4 regions of the Pantoea sp. C2G6 genome follow, and region 1 is predicted to be linked to each of the others. Evidence: predicted binding sites of a transcription regulator. Region 1 holds the regulator's gene; each other region holds the start of a gene.
The links. Region 1 encodes PurR, which represses purine synthesis genes. Its sites were predicted from a motif close to CANGCAAACGTTTGCNTG; they were not measured.
Positions count from the first base shown of each region.

Region 2: a site for PurR is predicted at 1,351-1,368, ahead of purL (phosphoribosylformylglycinamidine synthase). Genes of this name have one in related genera too.
Region 3: a site for PurR is predicted at 1,358-1,375, ahead of cvpA (colicin V production protein). Genes of this name have one in related genera too.
Region 4: a site for PurR is predicted at 1,292-1,309, ahead of guaB (IMP dehydrogenase). Genes of this name have one in related genera too.

Region 1 is NZ_JBGMNJ010000001.1:531,284-534,405, reverse strand. It holds gene ACCW71_RS02570 (C40 family peptidase) at 1-174, shown strand, start outside; gene ACCW71_RS02565 (YnhF family membrane protein) at 227-316, opposite strand; gene purR (HTH-type transcriptional repressor PurR) at 599-1,624, shown strand; gene punR (DNA-binding transcriptional activator PunR) at 1,621-2,526, opposite strand; gene punC (purine nucleoside transporter PunC) at 2,633-3,122, shown strand, end outside.
Region 2 is NZ_JBGMNJ010000009.1:122,433-125,554, reverse strand. It holds gene mltF (membrane-bound lytic murein transglycosylase MltF) at 1-1,187, opposite strand, end outside; gene purL (phosphoribosylformylglycinamidine synthase) at 1,454-3,122, shown strand, end outside.
Region 3 is NZ_JBGMNJ010000002.1:84,831-87,952, reverse strand. It holds gene purF (amidophosphoribosyltransferase) at 1-771, opposite strand, end outside; gene cvpA (colicin V production protein) at 809-1,294, opposite strand; gene dedD (cell division protein DedD) at 1,560-2,333, opposite strand; gene folC (bifunctional tetrahydrofolate synthase/dihydrofolate synthase) at 2,323-3,122, opposite strand, start outside.
Region 4 is NZ_JBGMNJ010000009.1:83,267-86,388, forward strand. It holds gene guaB (IMP dehydrogenase) at 1-1,232, opposite strand, end outside; gene xseA (exodeoxyribonuclease VII large subunit) at 1,401-2,774, shown strand; gene ACCW71_RS13475 (M4 family metallopeptidase) at 2,889-3,122, shown strand, end outside.

The DNA of each region.
Region 1 (3,122 bases):
CGCATTAACGGTCGCGGTACCGCTGACCACGTCGGCGTTTACCTGGGTAACGGCAAATTTATCCAGTCGCCTCGTACCGGCAAAGATATTCAGATTAGCGCGTTAGGGGAAGATTACTGGCAGCGCCACTACATTGGTGCCCGTCGGGTGATGACGCCAAAAACCATTCGCTGAGTGGATAAACAGCCAGAAAAGAGAGCCGGGGTGAAAACCCCGGCTTTTTTTATCAGTGCAGAATAGCGGTAAAACTAAAGGCTACAATCATCAGCAGGCAGCCGACGGTGGTCATCAACGCCAGTTTAAGATCGGTACTCATTGATTACTCCTTAGTCACACAGTATGTAGGGATATAGCATTTTCCCACAGGGACCGGTAAAAATCTCGTTTTATCCGGTCAGCCTTGTTAGAATCCCGCCTTTGTTGCGCAACGCGCGCAACCCCGATTCCGTTTGCTCGCTTTTCCAGGCGCTATTTACCCGCCAGACGCCTGTTTACCGGCCAGAAAAGAGGCATGATTGCAGGAAAACCCCCTGGGCAGACGCAAACGTTTAACATTACGCTTATCAGCGAGTTAGATAAGCACTGGAGTCCGATTTTCATGGCAACAATCAAAGATGTGGCAAAACGCGCCGGCGTCTCAACGACCACCGTTTCGCACGTCATTAATAAAACGCGCTTTGTGGCGGAAGAGACGCGCAACGCGGTCTGGCAGGCGATTCAGGAGCTGCACTACTCACCCAGCGCCGTGGCGCGCAGCCTGAAGGTGAATCACACCAAAACGCTGGGCCTGCTTGCCACCTCCAGCGAAGCGCCCTATTTCGCTGAAATTATCGAAGCCGTGGAGAATCACTGCTTTGACAAGGGCTACACCCTGATCCTCGGCAATGCCCATAACGATCTGCAAAAACAGCGCGCTTACCTCAGCATGATGGCGCAGAAGCGCGTCGATGGCCTGCTGGTGATGTGCTCTGAATACCCGGACGATCTGCTGAAGATGCTGGAAGAGAACCGTAATATTCCGATGGTGGTGATGGACTGGGGCGAGTCACGCGCCGACTTTACCGACACCGTGCTGGATAATGCCTTCCAGGGCGGCTATCTGGCCGGCCGTTATCTGATTGAGCGCGGCCACCGCGATATTGGTGCTATCCCCGGTCAGATGGAGCGTAACACCGGCGGCGGACGCCATGCCGGTTTTCTGAAAGCGCTGGAAGAAGCGGGGATTCAGCCGCGTCCCGAATGGATCGTGCAGGGTGACTTTGAGCCGGAGTCGGGTTATCAGGCGATGCAGCAGATTCTGTCGCAGAAACAGCGTCCGACCGCGGTGTTCTGTGGCGGCGACATTATGGCGATGGGCGCGATTTGTGCCGCCGACGAGATGGGCCTGCGGGTGCCGCAGGATATTTCGGTGATCGGCTATGACAATGTGCGCAACGCGCGCTATTTCGCCCCGGCCCTGACCACCGTCCATCAGCCGAAAGCCCAGCTGGGTGAGAAAGCGCTGGATATGCTGCTGGACCGTATCACCAGCAAACGCGAAGTGTCACAGACGATTGAAGTGCACCCTACCCTGATTGAACGCCGTTCGGTCGCGGATGGTCCGTTCCGCGACTATCGCCGTTAATCCTCGCTCAGCCACTCCTGATTAAGCGTCTGCGCATCACCCAGGTAGTTCAGCAGCCAGGCGGTTGCCGGGGATGCGCGATCTTCCGCCCAGCTGACGCAGCAGGGGCTGTCAGGAAAGGCCACCGGCAGCGTCAGCTCAACCAGATCGCCGCTGTCGAGCAGCGGTTTCGCCAGATGACCTGGCACCATCGCGACGCACAATCCCGCCAGCAAACAGTCCAGCCCGGTCTGCCATTCCGGTACCACCAGCCGGCGCTGGTTATCCAGCGTCCATGTCATCCGGCGCGGCAGCGCGCGGGAGGTATCCTCCAGCACCAGCGACGGCCAGCTGCGCAGCGTATCTTCATCGATCTGGCTGGCCTGCGTCAGCGGATGATGATGCGCAACCACGCAGCGCCAGTTGAGCTTCCCCATATCGCGGAAGGCGAAACGTCCGCCAACCGGGATCGCCTGGGTCGCGCCAATCGCCACTTCAACCCGGCCATCCGCCAGCGCATCCCAGACGCCGTTAAACACTTCATAGCTGATGTGCAGCTCCATATCGGGGAAATGGCGATAAAAATCTTTCACCAGTTGCCGGGTCCGCTCGGGTTTCACGATGCAGTCAATCGCCAGGCTTAACTGGCCGCGCCAGCCGTTAGCCAGCTGCTGACACTGTCGGCGTGTGGCGAGCATTTTTTTGATGACGCTGCGCCCTTCACGGACAAAATGCTCGCCCGCAGGCGTTAATACCACCTCCCGATGCTGGCGTTCAAACAGCGGCACCGCCAGCCAGGTCTCCAGCTGGCGCACCGTATAGCTGATGGCAGAAGGGACGCGATGCAGCTCCTGCGCCGCCGCGCTGAAACTGCCACCGCGCGCCACTGCGTCAACCACCTCTAATGCATATTCCGACCACATAATCTGCCTTCAAAAATTTTAACAGCAATCGGCAAATATTAGCGTTTCACAGCCGCAAACGCACCTTTTACACTCTGCCGCGTTTATCCTGCAAAATGAGAAGCACATGTTACCGACCAAAGGATTTATGCCCTATCTTGCTCTGCTGAGCATGCTGGGCTTTTTAGCCACTGATATGTACCTGCCCGCCTTCGGTGCGATGCAGCAGACCTTTAACAGCTCGCCGGGTCTGATCAGCGCCAGCCTGAGCCTGTTCCTGGCGGGCTTTGCCTGCGGTCAGCTCTTCTGGGGGCCGCTCTCCGATCGCATCGGGCGCAAGCCGGTGCTGCTGGCCGGGCTGACGCTGTTTGCTGTCGGCTGCGCCGGGATGCTGTGGGTGAGTAATATCTATCTGATGCTGCTGCTGCGTTTTGCGCAGGCGATTGGCGTCTGCGCCGCCGCCGTAAGCTGGCAGGCGCTGGTGGTCGATCGCTATCCGGCGGCGCGCGCCAATAAAGTGTTCGCCACCATCATGCCGCTGGTTGCGCTCTCCCCCGCGCTGGCCCCGCTGCTGGGTGCCTGGCTGATTGGCCATTTCCACTGGCGCTCCATTTTCC
Region 2 (3,122 bases), on a different contig from region 1:
AGCTTAAGCACATCCAGCATATGGGCATAGCCCATGTTATAGGCCGCCAGCGCAAACCAGATTCGCTCATCTTCCGGGATGGTCTGCGGCACCCTGGCCATCATATCCTGCAAATACTGACTGCCGCCGCGAATGCTCTGCTCAGGATCGGTGCGGTCGCCGACATCAAGACTTTCAGCGGTGTTACGGGTCAGCATCATCATGCCGCGCACGCCGGTGGGGGAGGTGGCCTGCGGATTCCAGTGCGACTCCTGATAGGAGATCGCCGCCAGCAGCCGCCAGTCGATATGGGTGGCGTACTTCTTAAACAGCGGCTTGATGTCAGGCAGCGTGTTGTCGATAGCGCGCAGGAAGGTGCGGGTATCGACATAATCGAAGGTGCCGACGTGACCGAGATACTTCTCCTCCAGCCGCGCCATCGCGCCTTCTTCACCCATGCCGTTGAAGAAGTCGAGCATCGCCGCGTTCAGGCTGTCATCGTCGCTGTGGCGCACATACCAGGTGACCGGCTCTTCATCGGTGACGTCGAACGCCACCGCCAGCTGTGGATAGATGCGCTGCAACAGGGCGATAGTGACAGAATCGCCAATGGTGTAGTCGAGCTTGCCATCCGCCACCGCTTCCAGCAGCGCTTTCGGGCTCTGGTCGGTGGAGATCGCCCAGTCGAGATCGGGAAACTGATTAGACCGCGCGCTCTTCAGGGTTGAGAGATAAGCGGAGCCAGAGGCGACCGTGAGCCGCCCCTTCAGGTCACCGAGGTTTTTCGGGCGCGGTTTATCCACGCGATAGACCAGCTGTTGCGACACGTTGTAGTAGCCCGGCCCGGTCTGATAGCGCGTCAGGCGTTCACTATTGTAATTGAGGCCAGCGGCCAGCAAATCAGCTTTACCCTCATCCAGGTCGTCGAACAGATCGCTCAGATTAGGGCGAACCGTCACTTTGAGCTTTACACCCAGATAATCAGCAAAGCGTTTTGCCAGCTCGTAGTCCATACCGGCCGGAGATTGATTGATGGTGTAATAAGTCAGCGGGGAATTGATGGTACTGACACGCAGCACTCCCCGTGATTTTATCTGTGAAATCGTATCCTGTCCGCTCCCATACCAGGGAATGGATGGCCACAGCGCTAAGGCTAACAGCACGGCAACCAGACCGATAAACAGATAGTTAAATTTCAGGCGTTTCAAATAGTTATCTCTCGCTGGCTCTCAGGCCTCTGTCTTTTAAAGGCAGTATTAATCTTCTTTTAACTCCCAGAGCGACGGGCATTTTGCGCAACAAAGCGGAGCTGAGCAACTTATATAGCAGGTTTTGCGCAAATTTCAGGCAAATCCGGTATGCCAAAAATTGTGCGCAAACGGTTTCGTCATGAGGTGGGTTTCTCTATAATACCGCCCGTTTTCCCCCTGTTGCGCCCAATGAAGCGTCGCCTGGCGCTCTGACAAGAGAGTTAATGATGGAAATTCTGCGTGGTTCGCCCGCCCTGTCGGCATTTCGTGTAAACAAACTGCTGACCCGCTTTCAGGACGCTCATCTGCCGGTGAGTGATATATACGCTGAGTACGTCCATTTTGCTGATGTCAGCGCGCCGCTAAGCGCCGACGAACAGAGCCGTCTGCAACGCCTGCTGAAATATGGTCCTTCGCTGGCGGAACATGCGCCGCAGGGACGGCTGCTGCTGGTGACACCGCGTCCCGGCACCATCTCCCCCTGGTCCTCAAAAGCTACCGACATCGCCCACAACTGCGACCTGCCACAGGTGCGTCGTCTGGAGCGCGGTCTGGCCTTTTATGTGCAGGCGCCACAGCTGACCGAAGCGCAGTGGCAATCCCTGGGCGCGCTGCTGCACGACCGGATGATGGAGACGGTGTTCAGCGATCTGGCGCAGGCTGAACAGCTGTTCGCCCATCACACCCCGCAGCCGGTAAAAAGTGTCGATCTGCTGGGCGAGGGCCGTCAGGCGCTGGTTGAGGCCAACACCGCCCTGGGCCTGGCGCTGGCTGACGACGAGATCGACTACCTGGTCACCGCCTTTACCGCGCTGGGCCGCAATCCCAACGACATCGAACTCTATATGTTTGCCCAAGCGAACTCCGAGCACTGTCGTCACAAGATTTTTAACGCCGACTGGATTATCGACGGCGAGAAACAGCCCAAGTCGCTGTTTAAGATGATCAAGAACACCATGGAGCAGACGCCGGACTACGTGCTCTCTGCCTATAAAGATAACGCCGCCGTGATGGAAGGATCGGAAGTGGGCCGCTTCTTTGCTGAAGCCGGTGAGAGCGAATACCGCTGGCATCAGGAAGCGGCGCACATCCTGATGAAGGTGGAGACCCATAACCACCCGACGGCGATTTCGCCGTGGCCGGGTGCGGCGACCGGTTCCGGTGGCGAAATTCGCGATGAAGGCGCAACCGGACGTGGTGCCAAGCCCAAAGCGGGTCTGGTCGGCTTCTCCGTTTCAAACCTGCGTATCCCTGGCTTTGAACAGCCGTGGGAAGAGGACTTCGGCAAACCGGCCCGCATCGTCAGCGCGCTGGATATTATGACCGAGGGGCCGCTGGGCGGCGCCGCCTTTAACAATGAGTTTGGTCGTCCGGCGCTGAATGGCTACTTCCGCACCTATGAAGAGCGCGTCACCAGCCACAACGGCACCGAACTGCGCGGCTATCATAAGCCGATCATGCTGGCGGGCGGCATCGGTAACATCCGTGCCGATCATGTGCAGAAAGGCGAGATCACCGTCGGCGCGAAGCTGGTGGTGCTGGGCGGTCCGGCGATGAATATCGGTCTGGGCGGCGGTGCGGCGTCATCTATGGCCTCGGGCCAGTCTGATGCTGACCTCGACTTCGCCTCGGTACAGCGCGACAACCCGGAGATGGAGCGCCGCTGTCAGGAGGTGATCGACCGCTGCTGGCAGCTGGGCGACGAGAACCCGATCCTGTTTATCCATGACGTGGGCGCAGGCGGTCTCTCCAATGCGATGCCGGAGCTGGTCAGCGATGGCGGACGCGGTGGCCGCTTTAACCTGCGCGATATTCTGAGCGATGAGCCAGGCATGAGCCCGCTGGAAGTCTGGTGTAACGAATCACAGGAACGTTATGTGATGGCGGTGGCCC
Region 3 (3,122 bases), on a different contig from region 1:
ATACTCGAACAGGCAGGGATTGCTTTTCGGGTTTTCGGCGCACTGGCGGGTAGAGAGCTGACCCTGCTCAGTGATGTAGACCGCTTCACCCGGCGCAACGTCACGGATGAACTCAAAACCCAGGGTATCCAGCGCCACGCTCTCGGACGCCACCATATATTCGGTGCGACCGTCGGCGATTACCCGTTTGCCCAGCACCAGCGGACGGATGCCGTTGGGATCGCGGAAGGCGACCATGCCATGCCCGATGATCATCGAGACGACCGCATAGGCACCGCGCACCTGCTGGTGCACCGCGGCGACCGCGGCGAAAATGTTGTCCGCTTCCAGCGGATCGTTCTGAAAACGATCTAACTCCTGGGCGAAGATGTTCAGCAGGATTTCAGAATCGGAGGTGGTGTTAACGTGACGGCGACCCTTTTCGAACAGGTGCTTACGCAGTTCATGGGCGTTGGTCAGATTACCGTTGTGCGCCAGGGTAATGCCATACGGCGAGTTGACATAAAAAGGCTGCGCTTCAGAGGCACTGGAGCTGCCCGCCGTAGGATAACGCGCATGACCAATGCCCATATTGCCCTGCAAACGCTGCATGTGGCGTGCTTCGAAAACGTCGCTGACCAGGCCATTTGCCTTTCGCAGGCGAAAACATTTCAGCGCATCGATAGTACAAATGCCTGCGGCATCCTGCCCGCGGTGCTGGAGCACCGTTAACGCATCATAGATCGACTGGTTGACCGGCATGAAACCGCTGATACCAACAATACCGCACATGTTGTCATTTCCTCATTAAGCCGCACTCCCGGTCACATCACCGGGGTAAAAAACTCGACGTGCTTTTCAGGTAATCAAAGAACCACCTGATGATATAACTGAACTCGGGAATGAGTTGAGACTGTTGCCAGTCCGGACTTTTGGAAAAGCCAGTGAATGTATCAAGGAAGAACAGCAAAGCGGCTACGATCAGCACTCCACGCAATGCCCCGAAACAGACGCCCAACACCCGGTCGGTTCCCGACAGGCCGGTTTTCTCCACCAGCGTGCCGATAACGTAGTTCACAATGGCCCCGACTATCAGGGTAGCCACAAACAGCACACCGATGGCGATACCGTTACGAACCAGCTCGTCGTCAAAACCTGTAAACCAGACTGCAAGGTAAGCGTAGTAATGACTGGCGACAAAAAACGCGCATCCCCAGGTAACGAGAGATAAGGCTTCACGGACAAACCCACGGACCAGGCTGACCAGAGCCGAAAAACCAACTACCGCAATAATGACGTAATCAATCCAGATCATGAACTCTTCCAGCGCCAGTGCCATTGCACCCCTGCATCCAGTTCGGGGCGCATTCTAACAGAAAAAGAAAACGTTTGCGTAGCGGTTTTCCTGTTCTGCATCCATAAAAAAGGCGATGAAAAAAACCTTCGTCGCCGGGGTGATCTTCAACCGGACAGGCCGTTGAAAATCGTCAATTTTTTACCCGCCGCCGCCCGGCAGAGGCTGGACGGAAGAGGCGATTGGCGCGGCCTGTTACTGCTATCGGCCACGCCAATCAGCGCTTTTAGCGGGCGCTGTAGGGTTTCACCACCCCGCCCAGTCCTGAGATGCTTTTCAGCTCGCCAACCGCGCTCTGCATTTTGGCTTTCGAGGCATCCGGTCCGACATAGATACGGGTAATCTGACCCTGCACCGGCGTTGAAGGCACGGTAAAGGCGCGATACCCCGACAGTCGCAGCTGCGCCACAATCTCATTCACTTTGCTGGCGTTCTTCAGCGCGCCCAGCTGTACCACATAAGCCTGACCTGCTGGTGCGGTGGTCTCGGCGGCTTTTGGCTGCTCAGCGGGCTTCGGCTGTTCCACCGCTTTCGGCTGCTCGACCGGCTTCGGTTTTGGCTGCTCCACCACTTTAGGCTTCTGCTGCTCAACCGGCTTCGGCTTCGGCTGCTCCACCACTTTGGGTTTGGTCTGCTCCACCGCTTTCGGCTTCGTCGCCGTCTGCGCTGGCGTGGACTGATGGACCGGCGGCGGCGTCACCACTGAGGGCTCACTCTCTTCATCGGGCTGCGCACGGCCCTGTTCGGCGGTCACATTGGTTTTGCCGCTGCTGCTGACCGCACCGCCTGCGCCTTCCGGCGGCTGAGCCGGCAGCGACTGCGTCACCGGCGGCACCATTTCGCTGTCCTGCTGATCGTCAGGTTTCGGCACCAGCGGAATGGCGGCGAACTCCTCTTTATAGTGCTTTTTCTGACCATCCAGCAGCCCTGGCAATACAATCACGCCAACAGCCACCAGAATAACAGTGCCGACTAAACGGTTCTGAAACTTACTTGCCACGCCCTTTCTCCGTTTCAATCGATTCCATGACCTGCGCAACGGTGTGGAACGAACCACAGACCAGCACAATGTCCTGCGGCGCCGCCCGCTGGCGCGCCTGCTGCCAGGCTAGTTCTACCGAACTGAACGCTTCTCCCTGTGGCAGCGCGCTCAGCAGCTGCTCCGCACTGGCACCGCGTGGCCCTTCCAGTGGCGCGCAATACCATGCGTCTACCACCGGCGCCAGCGCTGCCAGCGTACCGGCAATATCTTTATCATGCAGCATGCCAGCCACGGCATGCACCTTGCCGCGTTTTGGCAGCGCTGCCAGACGTGACGCCAGATAGGCCGCCGCATGGGGATTATGGGCCACATCCAGAATCACCCGCGGGGATTCACTGAGGGTCTGAAAACGCCCCGGCAGCATCGCCAGCGGCAGGCTGGCGCGGATCTGCGCCTCGCTGACCGCAAGGCCAGAAACCCGCAGTGCCACCAGCGCCGTGGCCGCGTTAGGCAGCGGCACCTGGGGTAACGGCAGGTCGTTCAGTTCACCCAGCCCATCACGCAGCGACCAGCTTTCTGCCTGTTCGCGCCATGACCAGTCACGGTTGCGCTGTATCAGCTGCGCGCCCTTCTCCTGCGCCACCGCGGCAATACTCTGCGGCATATCGGGTTCCCCCACCACCGCCGGTTTCCCCGCGCGGAACACGCCCGCTTTTTCGCGCCCGATGCTTTCGCGGTCCGGGCCAAGCCAGTCGGTGTGGTCCAGCGCGATGCTGGTCACCACGGCGACATCGGCATCCACAATGT
Region 4 (3,122 bases), on a different contig from region 1:
TTGTCAGCGGCGTTATCTGTCTGGAAGTAACGGTCAGAAGAGCCTTTGGACATCGCGCCCAGTGAACCCATGCCACGATAGGATTTAAACGCACGACCCTGATAGAGTTCGATTTCACCCGGCGACTCTTCGGTTCCCGCCAGCATTGAACCGACCATCACGCAGGAAGCACCGGCGGCGATCGCTTTGGCGATGTCGCCAGAGAAACGGATACCGCCATCGGCAATCACCGGAATGCCGGTGCCTTCCAGCGCGGCGACAGCGTCAGAAACCGCGGTAATCTGCGGTACACCAACGCCGGTAACGATACGGGTGGTACAGATAGAGCCAGGGCCGATACCCACTTTAACCGCGCTCACGCCCGCTTCAACCAGCGCCAGTGCACCCGCACCGGTCGCCACGTTGCCGCCGACGATCTCAAGATCCGGGTATTTCGCACGGGTTTCACGGATACGCGACAGCACCCCTTCCGAGTGACCGTGCGAGGAGTCAATCAGCAGCACGTCAACACCCGCCGCGACCAGCGCATCGATACGCTCTTCGTTACCGGCACCGGCACCTACCGCCGCACCGACACGCAGACGACCCTGCGCATCTTTACAGGCGTTGGGTTTACGTTCGGCTTTCTGGAAATCTTTCACGGTGATCATGCCCAGCAGATGGAAGCTGTCGTCCACGACCAGCGCTTTCTCCACGCGCTTTTCATGCATTTTGTGCAGCACCACATCGCGCGCTTCGCCCTCTTTCACCGTCACCAGACGCTCTTTCGGGGTCATCACGGCAGAAACCGGCTGGGAGAGATCGGTAACAAAGCGTACGTCACGACCGGTAATAATACCCACCAGTTCGTTGTCGCGGTTCACCACCGGGTAGCCGGCAAAGCCGTTACGCTCGGTCAGCGCTTTAACCTCAGCCAGCGGCGTGGTAGGCAGCACGGTCTGAGGTTCAGTGACCACGCCGCTTTCATGTTTCTTCACCTTGCGAACTTCATCCGCCTGGCGTTCAATCGACATGTTTTTATGGATGAAGCCCAGGCCGCCTTCCTGCGCCAGCGCAATCGCCAGACCCGCTTCGGTCACGGTGTCCATCGCAGCAGAGAGCATCGGAATATTTAAACGGATGTTTTTGGTCAGCTGAGTGCTGAGATCGGCCGTATTCGGCAGGACGGTGGAGTGAGCAGGAACGAGCAGAACGTCGTCAAAAGTGAGTGCTTCTTTAGCGATTCTTAACATGGCAATACTCCACCTCGGGTGATTGAGAATAGATAAAATATTGCCGCGGCATTATACAGGCCGTAACCGTTTGCCTCCAGCATTATTTAAGAAAAACTCTTGATCCGCGCAGGCAGCCCTGTAGTATCGATGAATTAACCTGCTGATTTGGAATTTGATCTTCGTCACATGTCACTGCCACCGACCGCCAATATTTTTACCGTCAGCCGTCTTAACACTACAGTGCGTCAGCTACTGGAGAAAGAGATGGGCCTGGTATGGATCAGTGCCGAGATTTCCAACTTCACTCAACCGGCATCGGGTCACTGGTACTTCACGCTAAAAGATGATGGTGCCCAGGTGCGCTGCGCCATGTTCCGCAACAGCAATCGTCGCGTCACCTTTCGTCCGCAGCATGGTCAGCAGGTGCTGGTGCGCGCCACCATCACGCTCTATGAGCCCCGCGGTGACTATCAGCTGATCGCCGAAAGCATGCATCCGGCGGGCGAAGGTCTGCTTCAGCAGCAGTTTGAACTGCTGAAGGCGAAGCTGGCGACCGAAGGGCTGTTCGATCCGCAACACAAGCAACCGCTGCCGGAACCGGCGCGTCAGGTTGGGGTCATCACCTCGGCCACCGGCGCGGCGCTGCATGATGTGCTGCGCGTGCTGCATCGCCGCGATCCCTCTCTGCCGGTGGTTATCTATCCCACCGTGGTGCAGGGTGTTGATGCCCCGGCGGCTATTGTCCGGGCGATTGAAATCGCCAACCTGCGCAACGAATGTGACGTGCTGATTGTCGGACGCGGCGGCGGTTCGCTGGAAGATCTGTGGAGCTTTAATGACGAACGGGTTGCGCGCGCCATTTTTGCCAGCCGCATTCCAGTCGTCAGCGCGGTCGGTCATGAAACTGACGTGACCATTGCCGACTTTGTCGCCGATTTACGCGCGCCGACCCCCTCGGCGGCGGCAGAGATTGTCAGCCGTAACCAGCTGGAGCTGCTGCGTCAGTTGCAGTCACAGCAACAGCGGCTGGAGATGGCGATGGATTACTATCTGGCGCGTCAGCAGCGCCTGTACAGCCGGCTGGAACACCGGCTGCAACAGCAGCATCCGCAGCTGCGGCTGGCCCGCCAGCAGACGACGCTGTTCCGCCTGCAACAGCGCCTGACGGACGCGATGGAAACCCGGTTGCGTCAGGCTTCGCGCCAGCAGGATCGCCTCGCCTATCGCCTTAACGCCCGCCAGCCTCAGCAGCGGCTGTTCGAGGCGCAGAAGCAGCTACAAAGCTGGCACTATCGTCTGCAACAGAGCATGGAAAAACAGCTGAGCGCGGAGAAACAGCGCTTTGGTCAGTGCGTGGCACAGCTGGAAGGGGTCAGTCCGTTAGCGACCCTGGCGCGCGGTTTCAGCGTGACCACCGACGCCACAGGCGAAGTGGTGAAAAAGACCGGCCAGCTACAGAGCGGCGACCTGCTGCGAACCCGTCTTGATGATGGCTGGGTCGAAAGCCAGGTGACTCAGCTATTGCCTGAGAAGAAGCGCCGCCGCAAAACCGCCTCCTGACCGCCCTGCCCGTCAGCGCATACCTCTCTACTTACCGCTGGCCTCACGAATGAGGCCTGTTCAGCCGGACGGGTCTATACTTTTTGGTACATTCCTACTGCCAAGGAGTTTCCGATGGCTCACTGTGTTATTCCTCCCTATATCCTTCGTAAAATTATCGCGCACGGCTCCGGCCATCAGCAGGAGCAGGCGCGTCGCACCCTGACGCATGTTCAGCATCTGATGGCGCAGCACTGGCAAAAACCGACGGTAACTAAAACCGCCGCTGGCGGCCATGTGGAGCGTGAGATTTATGATGCGCAGGGCCAGCAGACCCTGCCCGGTAAGCTGATTCGTCAGGAGGGTCAG